DNA from 2 places in the Gallibacterium melopsittaci genome. Region 2 is predicted to be linked to the other one. Evidence: riboswitches for the same ligand, from Rfam matches in the RefSeq annotation. Region 2 holds a riboswitch; the other holds the start of a gene.
The links. Region 2 has a riboswitch for lysine ahead of ACFFHT_RS09925 (Na+/H+ antiporter NhaC family protein). Riboswitches for the same ligand answer to the same signal wherever they lie in the genome.
Positions count from the first base shown of each region.

Region 1: another riboswitch for lysine. It lies ahead of lysC (lysine-sensitive aspartokinase 3); the one in region 2 lies ahead of ACFFHT_RS09925 (Na+/H+ antiporter NhaC family protein).

Region 1 covers NZ_JBHLWA010000049.1:193,293-201,327, reverse strand. The annotation lists gene ACFFHT_RS10730 (TRAP transporter large permease) at 1-437, opposite strand, end outside; gene ACFFHT_RS10725 (sialic acid TRAP transporter substrate-binding protein SiaP) at 515-1,498, opposite strand; gene lysC (lysine-sensitive aspartokinase 3) at 1,746-3,098, opposite strand; lysine riboswitch at 3,190-3,358, opposite strand; gene bioD (dethiobiotin synthase) at 3,419-4,060, opposite strand; gene ACFFHT_RS10710 (OmpW family outer membrane protein) at 4,208-4,879, opposite strand; gene ACFFHT_RS10705 (DUF488 domain-containing protein) at 5,043-5,414, opposite strand; gene ACFFHT_RS10700 (hypothetical protein) at 5,417-6,499, opposite strand; gene ACFFHT_RS10695 (response regulator) at 6,636-7,265, opposite strand; gene ACFFHT_RS10690 (class I adenylate cyclase) at 7,411-8,035, opposite strand, start outside.
Region 2 covers NZ_JBHLWA010000049.1:2,783-10,817, forward strand. The annotation lists gene nrdA (class 1a ribonucleoside-diphosphate reductase subunit alpha) at 1-1,348, opposite strand, end outside; gene ACFFHT_RS09920 (H-NS family histone-like protein) at 1,792-2,202, opposite strand; lysine riboswitch at 2,362-2,541, shown strand; gene ACFFHT_RS09925 (Na+/H+ antiporter NhaC family protein) at 2,635-4,170, shown strand; gene ACFFHT_RS09930 (acetolactate synthase 3 large subunit) at 4,388-6,106, shown strand; gene ilvN (acetolactate synthase small subunit) at 6,106-6,603, shown strand; gene ACFFHT_RS09940 (L-serine ammonia-lyase) at 6,654-8,018, opposite strand.

The DNA of each region.
Region 1 (8,035 bases), 190 kb from region 2:
TAGTTTTCAACTTGGGCTTGTAAAAAGCGAATTAACATTAGGACAGATAATACTGGTAAAGAAGCATATAACCATTTTTCAGAAATTCCTAATGAAACAAGCTCAAATGATGCACCATCATAAAGTTTGATACCAAAATGAATAAAAAGAATTATACAGATAAAAGTGAGAGTTTGCGTGATAGATATCATCACTTTTTTCATTTTATCTGACATCATATTGGTAAGAAAATCAATGAATACATGTTGTTGTGAGCGAATTGCCATTGAAATTCCCAACATACCAACATAAACGAATAGTAAACGGGCTAACTCTTCACTCCAAATTAACGGGGAATCAAAGGCTTGTCTTGCAATTATTTGTGCAATGAGAATGACAAAAATGATCAAAAATAGAATACCACCTAGCCATTCTTCAAGTTTATTAAAATATTTCATGGTAACCTCATAACATCTTTTACTAAGGTTAAAAAAAAGCCCTAGCATTTTTAGCTAAATGCTAAGGCAGGGAAAGATTATTTAGTTAAAGCATTGATTTCAGCAATAGCTTCTTCACCTTCTTTACCATTTTTCTTGATGTATTCATCGTAGTATGGTTTCATTGCTTCTTTGAATGGAGCAAGTTCAGGTTGAGTTACTGTCATACCTTTTTGTTTAAAGTAAGCAATAAGATTATTCTCCCCCTCTTCGAAGAGTTTTGTATGGTAATCAGCGGCTTTAACTGCTGCATCTTTTACCACTTTTTGTAGATCTGGTGGAAGTTCTTCAAGTGTTGCATTACTAACTAGATATAATTGGTCATTCAGGATATGATTGGTTAAAGCTAAGTATTTTTGCACTTCTTCAAATTTTTGTGATTGAATAGTTGGTAATGGATTTTCTTGTCCATCTACAGAGTTAGTTTGTAATGCAAGATAAACTTCAGAGAATGCCATTGGTGTTGGAGATGCACCAGAATATTTTGCATAAGCTAAGTTAGTTGCTGCATTTGGCACACGTAATTTCAAGCCCTTCATATCATTGATGCTATTAATTGGACGGTTAGATGTTGTTTGACGAGTTCCGTTATAAGCATCGGCTAAAATTGTGATACCTAAATCTTTGTTTACTTTTTGAATTAGTGATTGACCGAATTTAGTATCAAATAATGCTTCTTTAGCAACTTTGAAGTTTGGAATCATATAAGGTAAAGCGAACACTTCAGCAGAAGGATAGAATAATTGGAAACGTGCAGATTCACCGAAAGTGAAGTCTAAGGCACCATCACCAAGTTGTTTGATCATTGAACGGTCATCACCAAGTTGTGCACTTGGATAAAGAGAAATTTCGATTTTGCCATTAGAATTTGCTTTTACTTCTTTAGCAAAGAATTCTGCTGCTTTATATTCATTTGAAGTTGGGCCAGCTACTAAACCCATTTTCAAATCAAATTCTGCGGAAAATGCTGCTGCAGAGATGCCCATGCATAGTGTAGCAAGTAGTAACTTTTTGAATTTCATTGCGTTTCTCCTATAAGAGTTAGATTGTTGGGAAAAGTAGCAAGTCATACATATGATTGTATAAAGCAAGCACTTTTTACTGATGATTACTATACATCATTTTTTAAATATAAATGAAGTTTTATTTCATTATTGAGAGATCAATCACAAAATTTATGAAGCGAGATTAAATTTTAATCACCATATAAAAATAAAAAAGCCCTTGTGAAGACAAGGGCAATAGTCTTAATTGAGGTTAATTATCATATTATTCAAAGAGTTCCTGATGAAGTTTACGCACTACTTCATCAGCATGTTCACTCTTCACTAATAAACAAATATTATTGGTGCTTGCACCATAGCTAATCATACGTACATTGAATTCTTCGATTGTTCCAAATAGGCGTTTTGCTACACCTGCGGCAACGTGTAAATCGTTACCAATTAAGGCAACAAGGGCAAGACCAGTATCGACTTTCACAGAAGCGGTTTCACTTAATTCTGCCAATAGCTCATTAGACAGTAATTCTGCACCAGAAGAAGCGGAACCTGTTTTATCTAATGTTAACGCTACACTGACTTCAGAAGTGGTAATAGTATCAACAGAGATTTTATATTTCGCCAAAATATTGAAGACATTCGCTAAAAAGCCTTGAGCATGTAACATACTCAAACTAGAAAGTGTTAATAATGTTTGATCTCGACGTAAAGCAATAGCACGGAAGAGTGGTCGAGGTTGCGGATCACGTGTTACCCAAGTTCCACCTTGTTCAGGGGCTTTACTTGAACCAACATAAACAGGAATATTGCTGCGAACGGCTGGTAATAATGTTGCTGGGTGTAATACTTTTGCACCAAAAGTTGCCATTTCAGCAGCTTCTGCAAAACTCATTGTGTCAATTTTTTGTGCAGCTGGTGCAATACGTGGATCAGTGGTGTAAATACCAGCTACATCCGTCCAAATTAATACATCATCAGCATTTAATACTTCGGCAATTAATGCTGCGGAGTAGTCACTACCCCCACGACCTAAAGTGGTGGTTTTACCATTTGGTGCACGACCAATAAAACCTTGAGTAATAACTAAATCACCACGATCAATTAATGGTTTTAATACTCGATCACAATTTTGTTGGGTTAATTCATCATTAGGTGCTGCTTTACCATAGTGATCATTAGTAGCAACTAATGTGCGTACATCAACCCAAGTTGCACTGGCACCTAATTCACGCAATACTTCAACGAAGATTAAGGTGGACATCATTTCACCATGGCTAATAATTTCATCAATTAATGCAGGTGAAGTTGCAAGTGAAGCAGCATCAGAAAGTGATTCAACGTTGTCTAATAGACGATCAATTTCTTCACGTAAAATCGTTGAGTTTTTTAATTCATCTAAAATATGGTATTGGATTTGTCTAACTTGATTGAGGAGAGATTCTCTTTCTGCTTTTTCACAACCATTTGCTAATGCAACCAATAAATTAGTGATACCAGCAGAAGCTGACAAAATAACAACACGGGTATTTGGATCTGCCATGACGATTTTGGCACAAGATTGCATTGCAGCGTAATTAGCTACGCTAGTTCCCCCAAATTTTGCAACAGATAGATGAGACATAAAATTTTCCTTAAATAATAATGTTGTGAATAAATGCTTGTATTACAGAAGAATAAGGAAAACGGGAAGAGAAGTGGAATGTACTTGTGGTTCATTCAGAAGCTCTTCATCGTTTCCGATGACAGCCTTAGGGATTCAGCCCTAATAGCCGATAAATAACTCTCTGGAAAATTATTTATCTCGGCGAAACTCCCCTGATTATTTCTCACTGGTTCCAGACCTAAAAATAACGACCTGAGTTCCGCGCCTCTCCTGCTGTAGCTTACGCTACAAAACGTATATAGAAATACCGTTTAATGTTAAGAATGTCAAATGAAATTTTAAAAATTAAACTTTTCTAATAAAACAAATGCCGTTGTTGGAAAATGTTGTTGTAAATAATGTTGTAAATAGTGTTGAGTATCTTGTTCAATTAACGGATCTTTCTCTGGAAAACGATTATAAATGACACTATGCACCGTAATATTATGTGCTTTGCATGCCATTAAACTTAATAAAGTATGATTAATGCTACCAAGTTTACCTGAGGTGACAAGAATCAATGGATAGCGATGTTTAGCAATAAAATCTAATGTTGTTGTTTGAGATGTATAAGGCACAGCTAAACCACCAGCACCTTCAAGTAAAACAAAATCATAACGTGCAGCGAGTTGTTGGTTTTTTTCAGTAATAACTTGATCATCAATTTGGCGATTTTCTAATTTTGCTGCAAGATGTGGTGAGCAAGGATAACGAAATAGATAAGGACAAGTAATACCATCCAGATCGTCTTGTGTAAGCGGAATTTGTTGGATTTTACGATGTACAAGAATATCGTCAGATAGTTTTTCACATCCAGTTTGGATCATTTTTTGTGTAATAACAGAAAAACCTTGTTCCATTAATTTTTTAGCATAGACACCAGTAGCAACGGTTTTCCCGACTTCTGTATCGATACCGCTAACAAAAAGAATTTTACCCATCATAACTCCTGATATAGTGAAACTTAAAACGAGGCTCACTATACTCGGATTATTGAGAGAATCAATTATCAATTTTTAGGCAAAAAGAAAGCCATAGCAAAAAACTATGGCTTTAGCAAAATTAAATAGAGTAGAAAGAAAATTCAATTAGAATTTATAACCTAAACCAACAAAGAATACTGTTGGGTCTAATGTTACGCGAGCTTCTTGTGGAGCATCACCAAGCTTAAAGGTTGCTTTGGTTTTGATTTTTGCCCACCAAACAGCGGTATTTAAGAATAATTTATCAGTTAATTTAATATCAATACCAGCATTAAATGCAGGACCCCAAGAATCTTTTAATTTAAGATCTGATGGTGTAACTCCTAAAGTTGAATGAATAGTATCATTAAATTTTTCATTAAAGAATGTAGTGTAGTTAAGACCTGCACCAACATAAGGACGAGCAGGTGAATCGGCATTTAAGAAATAGTATTGAACATAAAGACTTGGTGGTAGATGTTTAGTTTTTGCTACAGGACCTAAATGTGCTCCAAGAGCAGGTACTGATAAACTGATTTCATGACTAAACGGAGTTGCAGCTAATAACTCTACCCCGATATTATCAGTAACCATGTAGGTACCAGTTAAACCAAGTTGAGCATTACTATTTACATCAAAATCATACCCACCACCATTGTAATTATGAGTATCAGTATTTGGTACGACTAAAATTGGACCGCCACGAACAAAAATATCGCCAGCTTGGTGGGCCATTGCTGCAGTTGAAGCAGCTAATAATGCGGTTGAAGTTGCAATTGCTAGTGCTAATTTTTTCATATAATTCTCCTTGAATGAGTAATCTGTTTAATGTTTATCATATGACGTACTCAAGATACCTCTTTTGAGTAATAAAAAGATTGATAAATATCAAGAAAAAGGAAAGTAATGGGAACTTTTTGTGATTATACAAAATTGATATAGCAAATAATCAGGAGAAAATTTAATTAGTATGAATTTGATTTAATAACCATTGCTGTAAAATAATTGCGTGATTACAAGTTGGATCTTTAGCAGCATAAAGCAAGGTAATATTGTGTTGATATAGCTGTTGCTGGCAAAAAAGAACAAATTCACTAGCTTTAGGATTTATAGCTAATTGTTGTTGATATTGTTCTGCAAAGAGTGAAAAGTTTTCTGGTTGATGATTAAACCATTTGCGTAATTCTGGAGAGGGAGCAATGGTTTTAGCCCAAAGAGAAATTTGTGCTTGCTGTTTTTTTATTCCCCGTGGCCATAACCGATCGACCAAAATACGCAACCCATCGTTTGCTTCGATGGGTTGGTAGATACGTTTAATCTGCAGTTGATACATACTTAGCAATAATATTGTTTTTGATAAGGCATAATTGGATCAACTTCTATTGCAGGTTCAATAGGTTGTTCTGGATCGGGTTTGGTTTCAGTTTCTGATTTATCATTTTCTTTTTTGTCTGTATTTTCCTTACCCTGTTTATCATTATCTTGCGATAACGGTTGATTAGTTGGTGCAGTGGATACTTCAGTTTTTGTTGAGTCTGATTTTGCAGTATTTGGTTTATTTTCTTCTGATTGTGTAGAAACTGTTGTGGTATCACTTTCTGGTTTAGTTGTTGGTGTATCCATAGTTTGAACCTTATCTGTAGCTTCAGTAGAAACTGGTTGAGATGTATGATTTTCTACATTATTTTTCTCTGTTGTATTTACAGTAGTATTTTGTTCTGAAGATGGTTGTTTATCAGTAGTATTATTTTCTGTCTGAGTGGTTGGTAAAGTTGTCGCTAGTTTAGTTAAGTCACGTTTAACAATAAGATGTTGATTGTCTTGAGCAGTGACTTCATTTGCAGCTGTATCCAGTGCAGTAGGTGCAGTTGGATCTACTTTATTTAATGTAGCAGATTTTTGAGCTAGCTCAGTTTTTGTTTGGTCATCTTTTTCTTCCCCTAATAAACGAGGTTGCAGTTGTTTAAAGCTGCTTTCAGAATCTAACCAAATCGAGATAAATTGATGGTTAAATGTACGATCAAAATGTTCAGCTAAAATAGTGTCATTAAGCACAAAATAACCATCTTTATCTAATGCAATATAATTTAATACATCATCAGGTTTGAAATCTGGAAAATTTTTAATTAGACGTTTTCTAAGTTTATCAACATCTTCGGGCTTCATTTGTTCAAGTGCCATCTCTTTTACCATAGAAACAGCAAAGTTTTTCCCTTCAACAGGTTTAGCGAATTTAATGCGTAACATTAGAGGACGCTGTTCACTACTATAAGTCCCATTTTCAGTAAAAAGTGATACGGTATAAATATGGAATGGTCCCCAGTTATATTCCGCTTTGCCTACTTGTTGCCAATCAGCAAAAGAAAATGGTGTATATAACAATAGTAATAAACTTAAACAAAAAGAGAAAAACTTCATCTATTTTTACCCAGTTATTAAATGCTTAGAATGATGGCGAGCTATTATAACAATAAATTATTTTTTCTTAATGTAGGCATCTTTAGTTTGCTTATTTTTACTGCAAGATGCCTATGTTTTCCAGTTAGTTGATATATTAATCTAAACCACGATTTTCTAAGTAAAGGACTGTTGCTGCAACACGAGAATGTACATTTAACTTACGCAGTAAATTACGGATATGTACCTTAACTGTTTCTTCAGAAATAAATAATTGAGTAGCAATTTGCTTGTTAGAAAGTCCTGTTGCGATGAGCTTAAGCACATTCATCTCTCTATCGGTTAAAAGTTGTAATGGATCATTAGTTGAGTGTTGTTCTAATAAGCGTTGTTTTACGGCATCACTAAGAACCACTTGTCCGTCTGCAATTTTTTTCAACTGCACTAATAAAGTATCTGGTTCAGTATCTTTTAGTAAATAACCATCTGCCCCAGCCTCAATTAAAGCAAAAATATCAGAACGTGAATCAGAAACAGTCAGTACTGCAATTTTGGCATCAATATCATCAAGGCGTAACGCTTTTAATACATCTAGCCCTGACATTCCTTTCATATTCAAATCAAGAATAATCATATCAGGGGAAAGCTTTTTAGCTAAAGCTAGCCCTTCAGTACCGTTACTCGCTTCAGCCAATACGTCGAATGAATCATCTAATTCTAAAAGTTGAGTAATACCTCTACGAATAAGAGGGTGATCATCAATCACTAAAATTGTTGTTTTGTTCATTATGTTTGCCCCATCTGAGGAATATTTAAAAAATCTCGCACATACTACCATATGCAATAGAAAAAACATGTTCTTTTACTAAAGAAATTTGTTAAGAAGCTAGAAAAAATTTGATATAGATTAAAAATCAGTAACTTATCTAGATCTAACTATTAATAATGTGTGCTGAATGATAAGGTGTAACTGTTGTTTTTCCTTGTATATGGTTAATTTGATAAAATTGAGGATAGTTAAAATTATTTTTTGATACTTGGAATGGCGTATGATTATCGCCATTAGTTGCCGCACGATAAATTTGATTAATTTCCTCAATTTTTTGGCTTTTCACGCCTTCACAGTGGTAATAAGCCTCTAGCTGATTACTCTCATCTAGAATATAAATATTAAATGTTTTATCTGGGTTATCTTCAAAGAAAAATTGTAAGAAACCTTCATTAGAATAGTATTCAATTGCTTGTGGATATTTTAATTCATCGTTGGTTGAAATTGTATTTAACCCACTTTCTGAAAGAAGCTCTTCAGTGATTTTTAATTTATCTCGATTGAAAAAATTATTCCAAACTTCACTGGCGACATAAAGCGTATTAAGTTGATTGCTATTAATTAAATTACTCGTTTGGATGTTAATGCAGCGATCGATTAATTCACTGGTAAAACGACGAATAATATTACGATAGCGATGGCTGTAACAAAATACACTGACAGATTCAAGAGGGATAGAGCTACGATAAATTTTATTTGATAAAACCTTTAATGCTCTAAAGATGGCA
Region 2 (8,035 bases):
GCAACGGTTTAGTTGGTAAAGCGATCTCTAAACAGAGATTAGATTGACGTACTGGTGCAACTTCAGGATCAAATGGTGAATGTGTATTACAATGATCCACATTTTGGATATAAATACGCCCTGTTGACGCACGCTCTTGCATAAGTAACGAGAATAACTCAACGGCTTTCACTGAACGTTTACGAATTTCAGGATCTTGTTCATATTGTAAATAGAGCTGTTCGAATTTTTCTTGATCAGCGAAGAAAGCAGCATAGAGTCCTGGTACATCTGATGGACTAAATAGAGTAATATCACCACCTTTAATTAAGCGTTGATACATTAATTTATTGATTTGAACCCCATAATCCATATGACGTACACGGTTATCTTCTACGCCACGATTATTTTTTAATACCAATAAACTTTCTACTTCTAAGTGCCAAAGTGGATAATAAACAGTAGCTGCACCACCACGCACGCCACCTTGCGAACAAGATTTTACAGCGGTTTGGAAATGTTTATAGAATGGGATACAACCAGTATGGAAGGCTTCACCATTACGAATTGGACTACCTAATGCACGAATTGCTCCTGCATTCACCCCAATGCCTGCACGTTGAGAAACATATTTTACGATTGCGGCTGAAGTCGCATTAATAGAATCTAAGCTGTCATCACATTCAATTAATACACAAGAACTGAATTGACGTGTTGGTGTACGTACGCCAGCCATAATTGGTGTTGGCAATGAAATTTTGAATGTTGATGTTGCATCATAGAAACGTTTGATATAACTCAAACGTGTTTCTTTTGGATATTGTGCAAATAAGCAAGCCGCAACCAAAATATATAAGAATTGCGCAGACTCGTAAATTTCACCTGTTACACGGTTTTGAACTAAATATTTACCTTCTAACTGTTTAACTGCTGCATAAGAAAAGGTCATATCACGCCAATGGTCAAGATAAGTATCCATCTCATCCCATTCTTCACGGGTATAATCAGTAAGTAGTGATTGATCATATTTCCCCATACGTACAAGGCGCTTAACTTGCTCATATAAACGAGGTGGTTCAAAATGACCAAAGGCTTTTTTGCGTAGATGGAAAATTGCTAAACGAGCAGCAAGATATTGATAGTCAGGGGTATCTTTACTGATTAAATCTGCGGCTGATTTAATAATGGTTTCGTGAATATCAGATGTTTTAATCCCTTCATAGAATTGAATATGAGAACGTAATTCTACTTGTGAAACTGACACATTATCTAAGCCTTCTGCAGCCCAGGTAATCACACGGTGAATCTTATCTAAATCAATTGGCTCTAAACGACCATCGCGCTTAGTAACTCGGAGTGATGTATTCATTAAAAAGCCCCTAACACAATATATAGTATCTGAAAAAATTTTTGCATCAATATAATGTGTTTCAATAAAAACTCAAGCAGAAAAATATGCAGAAATGAGAGATGTGCAATTGACAAAAAGTAACTTATTAATTTGCAAAAGATTTCTAGCTGTATAAAAAATGGGCGGGGCAACTGATAGCTTAAAAAGTCTTCATTCTAAAAAATTTAGTATATAACAAATAGGAATATTTGTATAAATCAATATGTTATGATTTTTATGTAAATAAATAATAAACATTAAATAAGTACAATTTAGTCATCTTTAAATGAAATATAAAATATTCTATATATCTCTCCTTAGAAAATAGCATGAATAATTGAAAAAGATTTACAGATAAAATTTATAAGACATAAAAATAAAGAACCTATTTAGTGACAATTAAATAGGTTCTTGGAAAAAAATTAAATTTCAAAACTTTCTAAACTTGCACCTTTATCAAGCTGAATTTGAATTGCTTTTGGTGTTCTTCCTTGGCCAGTCCAAGTTTTTTCTGAACCATCTAAATCTGTATAACGATATTTTGCTGGACGAGGAGCACGTTTTTTATGTTGTGATGGATTGAAACGATGTAAATTCATTACTTCTAATAGTTCTTCTGGAGAGATACCTTCTGATTTAAGTAATTCTTTATATTTTTCAATTTTTTCTTGATGTGCTGCTAATACTTGTTGTTGTTGAGCCTCTTCTTCCTTTCTTTCTTGAACAACAAGTTCGAATTTTCTGAAAATAGTTTCTAATTGTTCCAAAGGTATTTCTTTTGCAAAAAGACGTAAAGAGCGAATATTATTTAGTGTTCTTAATAATTCTTCCATTAATAATCTCCTCAGAAATGTAGTTAAGAGTATATGATTAATAAAAATACTAATGAATTCTAACAAAAATAATTTAAAAGTAAATATCAATATTAATATTTTAATTGGATATTTATTTAAAATACTTGCATTTTTTATCACTTATTGTATCTTTTAGCCACCTGAAGTAGAGGTGCGATTATTATAAGTATCTTCTTGGAGCTGACTGCATTGAAGAGAAGGGAAAGGAATAACCGCCGAAATCAATTAAGCGTCATCTTAATTGGTTGGGATCGTTACCGAAAGGGACGATACTGTCATAGTAATTATTTTGTGTAACTATGGAGCGCTACGAGTTAGGCTGGTTAATCTATCCATTATCCTTCCTTTTGTGAAACCTTTCTTCGCTAAATAACTCGCTAGACTCTTCTTAATTTTATATTAGGTTAGCGTATGGAACTTATTGATTATTCTTCTTCTATTTGGTCGATTGTACCGCCTTTATTAGCTTTAACTTTAGCGATGATAACACGTCGAGTATTATTATCTTTAAGCGTTGGGATTATTGTTGGCGCATTAATGCTAACAGATGGAAATCCATTAAATGCTGTTATTTATATTAAAAATAGTGTGCTTTCTTTAGTTTATGGTGAAGAAGGTATTAATAGTAATAATGTAAGTATTATTATTTTCTTATTAATGTTAGGTGCATTAACTTCTTTATTAACGGTTTCTGGTAGTAATCAAGCATTTGCCGTATGGGCACAAAAGCATATTAAAGGTAGAAGAGGAGCAAAACTATTAACAGCTTGTTTAGTATTTTTTACCTTTATTGATGATTATTTTCATAGTTTAGCTGTTGGTGCAATTGCTCGCCCAGTTACAGACAGATTTAACGTTTCTCGTGCAAAATTAGCCTATATTTTGGATTCTACTGCTGCACCAATGTGTGTATTAATGCCAATTTCTAGCTGGGGGGCATATATTATGACTTTAGTAGCTGGATTATTAACGACACATGCGATTGCAGATTACTCACCAATGGGCGCTTTCGTTGCAATGAGTTCAATGAACTATTATGCATTATTTGCATTATTTACAGTGTTCTTTGTGGCTTATTTTTCATTTGATATTGGTTCAATGGCAAAACATGAACGTAAAGCAATGGAAGTGGTAGAACAAGAAGATAATGTAATTGATAATAATAATCAGGGCAGTGTAAAAGGATTGATTATTCCAATTATCGTATTAATTATTAGTACAGTTGCTATGATGATGTATACGGGTTATGAGGCTTTAGCCGCAAATGGCCAAAATTTCTCTGTGTTGGGGGCATTCGAAAATACCACCGTTGGTATTTCATTAGTGGTTGGTAGTTTGGCATCTTTTGTTGTTGCATCACTCTTTATTTTTAATCGAATTAGTTTTTCAGATTACATCAAAGCAATTTTAATCGGTTTTAAATCAATGTCTGGAGCGATTACAATTTTATTCTTTGCTTGGACAATTAATACGATTGTAGGAGATGTGAATACAGGTAAATATTTAGCCAGTCTGATTAGCGGTAATATGATGACTCAATTATTACCTGCACTATTATTTGTGCTAGCTATCGCAATGGCTTTCTCAACAGGTACAAGTTGGGGAACTTTCGGTATTATGCTACCAATCGCAGCAGCAATGGCAGCAAATGCTGATCCTTCGTTGATGCTTCCATGTTTATCTGCAGTGATGGCTGGGGCGGTTTGTGGTGACCATTGCTCACCAGTATCAGATACTACTATCCTTTCTTCAACAGGTGCACAATGTAATCATATTGATCATGTAAATACCCAGTTGCCTTATGCAATCGTAGTTGCGGTCGCTTCTTTTGTTGGCTTTATTTGTTTAGGATTTACTAGCTCAGCTATTATTAGTTTTGTAACAACGGCGGTTGTTTTGGCAGTGTTATTCTTTATTTTTAGATCACGTCAACCAATTACAGCATAAATTAAATAAAAAATATAATTTTATAAAATACGGCTTAATGCCGTATTTTTTTATCTTTTCAGAAATCTATTTTATTTAATTTTTAAAAACAGCTATTTTTTAGAGTTAAATCCTAAATTTGATGCATATCACATAAAAAATAGCTATAGACAAGCTATCTAAGTTGCAGTAAAAATAGTAACCAAGATGATTAATAATAATAACTGGAGAACTAAAGATGAAAAAATTATCTGGCGCCGAAATGGTGGTGCAGTCGTTACGAGATCAAGGTGTGGAATATTTATTTGGCTATCCAGGTGGATCGGTGCTTGATATTTATGATGCTATTCATACGCTTGGCGGTATAGAGCATATTCTAGTACGTCACGAACAAGGTGCTGTACATATGGCGGATGGATACGCACGTTCAACAGGGAAAGTAGGGTGTGTATTAATTACTTCAGGTCCAGGGGCAACAAATACCATTACAGGAATTGCGACAGCTTATATGGATTCTGTGCCATTAGTTGTCTTATCAGGTCAGGTAATGGGAAATTTAATTGGTAGTGATGCATTCCAAGAGTGTGATATGGTTGGGATCTCTCGTCCTGTAGTGAAACATAGCTTTTTAGTGAAGAAAGCAGAAGATATCCCAATGGTAATGAAAAAAGCCTTTTATATTGCTTCAACTGGTCGTCCTGGCCCAGTGGTGATTGATTTACCAAAAGATATTTTAAACCCAAGTATTAAATATAATTATAGTTATCCTGAAGAAGTGCATTTACGTTCTTATAATCCAACCTTACAAGGTCATAAAGGACAGATTAAAAAAGCATTAAAAGCGATTCAAATTGCTAAACGCCCAGTATTGTTTATTGGTGGTGGTGTCATTACTGCAAATTGTGCAAAGAAAGTGACAAAATTTGCTCATCACTTAAATCTTCCAGTAACAGCCTCATTAATGGGACTTGGCGGTTTCCCAGGACAAGATCCACAATTTTTAGGCATGTTGGGAATGCATGGAACTTATGAAGCTAATAATGCGATGCACAATAGTGACTTAATTATTGGTATTGGAGTACGTTTTGATGATCGTACTACCAATAATCTTGCTAAGTATTGTCCTAATGCCCAAGTGATTCATATCGACATTGACCCGACCTCTATTTCAAAAAATGTGATTGCGAATATCCCTATCGTTGGCGATGCACAGATGGTATTAGATGAATTTCTTGCCCTATTAACGGATGAAGATATTGCAAAAGCACAGCAACAGTTAGCAGAGTGGTGGCAGCAAATTCATCAATGGCAAGAGAAAAAATGTTTAACTTATACAACAAATAATGAAGTGATTAAGCCACAACAAGTGATTGAAACGCTTTATCGTTTAACGAATGGGGATGCTTATATCGCTTCTGATGTAGGGCAACATCAAATGTTTGCTGCATTACATTATCCATTTGCTAAACCTCGTCAATGGATTAATTCTGGCGGTTTAGGTACGATGGGATTTGGCTTACCTGCTGCATTAGGTGTGAAATTAGCACATCCAGAAGCGACCGTAGTTTGTGTGACAGGTGATGGTAGTATTCAAATGAATATTCAAGAATTGTCAACCGCGAAGCAGTATGGCATTCCGATTGTGATTGTCAGTTTGAATAACCGTTTCTTAGGAATGGTAAAACAGTGGCAAGATATTATTTATGCGGGGCGCCATTCTCAATCTTATATGGATTCATTGCCTGACTTTGTCAAATTAGCAGAAGCCTATGGACATGTTGGTATGCAAATTAATTCACCAGCAGAATTAGAAGAAAAATTAAAACAAGCGCTTGCAATGAAAGATAAGGTTGTATTTGTGGATATTAAAGTGGATGAAACAGAACATGTTTATCCAATGCAAGTGCGTGGTGGGGCAATGAATGAAATGTATTTAAGCAGAACGGAGAGATCATAATGCGTAGAATTTTATCAGTATTATTAGAAAATGAATCTGGAGCATTATCACGAGTTATCGGGTTATTTTCACAACGGGCATTTAATATCGAAAGTTTGACCGTCGCACCAACAGATGATCCAACACTTTCTCGAATGACAATTGAAGCATACGGTGATGAACAAGTATTGGAACAAATTGAAAAGCAACTGCATAAATTGATTGATGTTTATCGTGTAATTAATTTAAGTGATGTTGAACATGTTGAGCGTGAAATTCTGCTCATCAAAGTGAAAGCACAAGGGCAAATTCGAGAAGAAATTAAGCGAATGGCGGATATTTATCGTGGTCAAATTGTTGATATTACACCAAAAACTTATACGGTGCAGTTAAGTGGGGATAGCGAAAAAGTAAATGCCTTTATTCGTGCAGTTAAAGAACAAACTACGATTGTGGAAGTTGTTCGTTCTGGGTTAATTAGCCTTTCTCGCGGAGAGAAAAACTGTTTGTTATCTTAATCTTGTATTAAGAAAAGAGAAGGGAGCATATAATTTGCTCCCTTAAATTTTTAATTACAAATTACTTTTATCGCTAACCCACCTTGTGAAGTTTCACGATATTTCGCATTCATATCTTTGCCCGTTTCGTACATCGTTTCAATCACTTTATCGAGCGTAACGCGAGGTTGTGTGTTACGACGTAACGCCATACGACTTGCATTGATCGCTTTTACAGCAGCAATCGCATTACGTTCAATACAAGGTACTTGTACTTGCCCACCAACAGGATCGCACGTTAAGCCAAGATTATGTTCCATGGCAATTTCTGCTGCCATACATACTTGTTCAGGCGTGCCGCCCATAATTTCAGTTAATCCAGCTGCTGCCATCGAACAAGCCACGCCTACTTCTCCTTGACAACCAACTTCCGCACCTGAAATAGAGGCGTTCATTTTATATAATGAACCAATCGCACTGGTGGTTAACAAATAACAATCACGTACCTCATCTGTGATTGGTGCGATAAATTTTTGATAATAAGCAAGTACCGCAGGTACAATGCCACAAGCCCCATTGGTTGGTGCAGTAACCACGCGACCGCCCGCTGCATTTTCTTCATTTACTGCCAATGCATACATATTAATCCAGTCAATAACTTTCATTGGATCACTAGAAAGAGAATTATTAGATTCTAATAGACGACGTAAACTTGCTGCACGGCGGGGTACTTTCAATGGTCCTGGTAATAATCCATCTGTATATAAACCGTGTTGAATACAGGCTTCCATTGTTTGCCAAACTTTGCTCAAATGCGCATTTAACGCTTCTTTGCTATGTAAAGCATGTTCATTGCGTAACATGACACCAGAAATGGCCAAACCATTTTCACGACAATGATCAATAAGGTCTGCCGCATTTTGATACGGAAATGGTACATTACTTTCATTCGCCTGTTGTTGATTAAAATGTGCTTCATCAACAATAAAACCACCACCAATAGAGTAGTAGGTTTCACGTTTTAATAATTGATCTTGATGATAAGCACTAATCGTCATCCCATTTTCGTGTAATGGCAAGAATGTTGAATGAAATTCCATATCTTGATAGAAATCAAATGGAATCGTATGTGTCGCCAAGGCTAAAGGAAACTGTTTTTGTTGCTTTAATTGATCAATAAAAATGGGAATTTGATCAATATCTACGTTATCAGGTAGATAGCCTGCAAGCCCCATAATAATTGCAATATCGGTGTTATGCCCACGTCCAGTCATAGAAAGTGAACCATAGACATCAATATGTAAATGCGTTACTTGCATTAATTGATTGTCAGCGATTAATTGATCAATAAATTGTTTTCCCGCTTTCATTGGTCCAACCGTATGTGAACTAGATGGTCCAATGCCAATTTTGTACATTTCAAACACACTAATCATAAATACTCACAAATTTA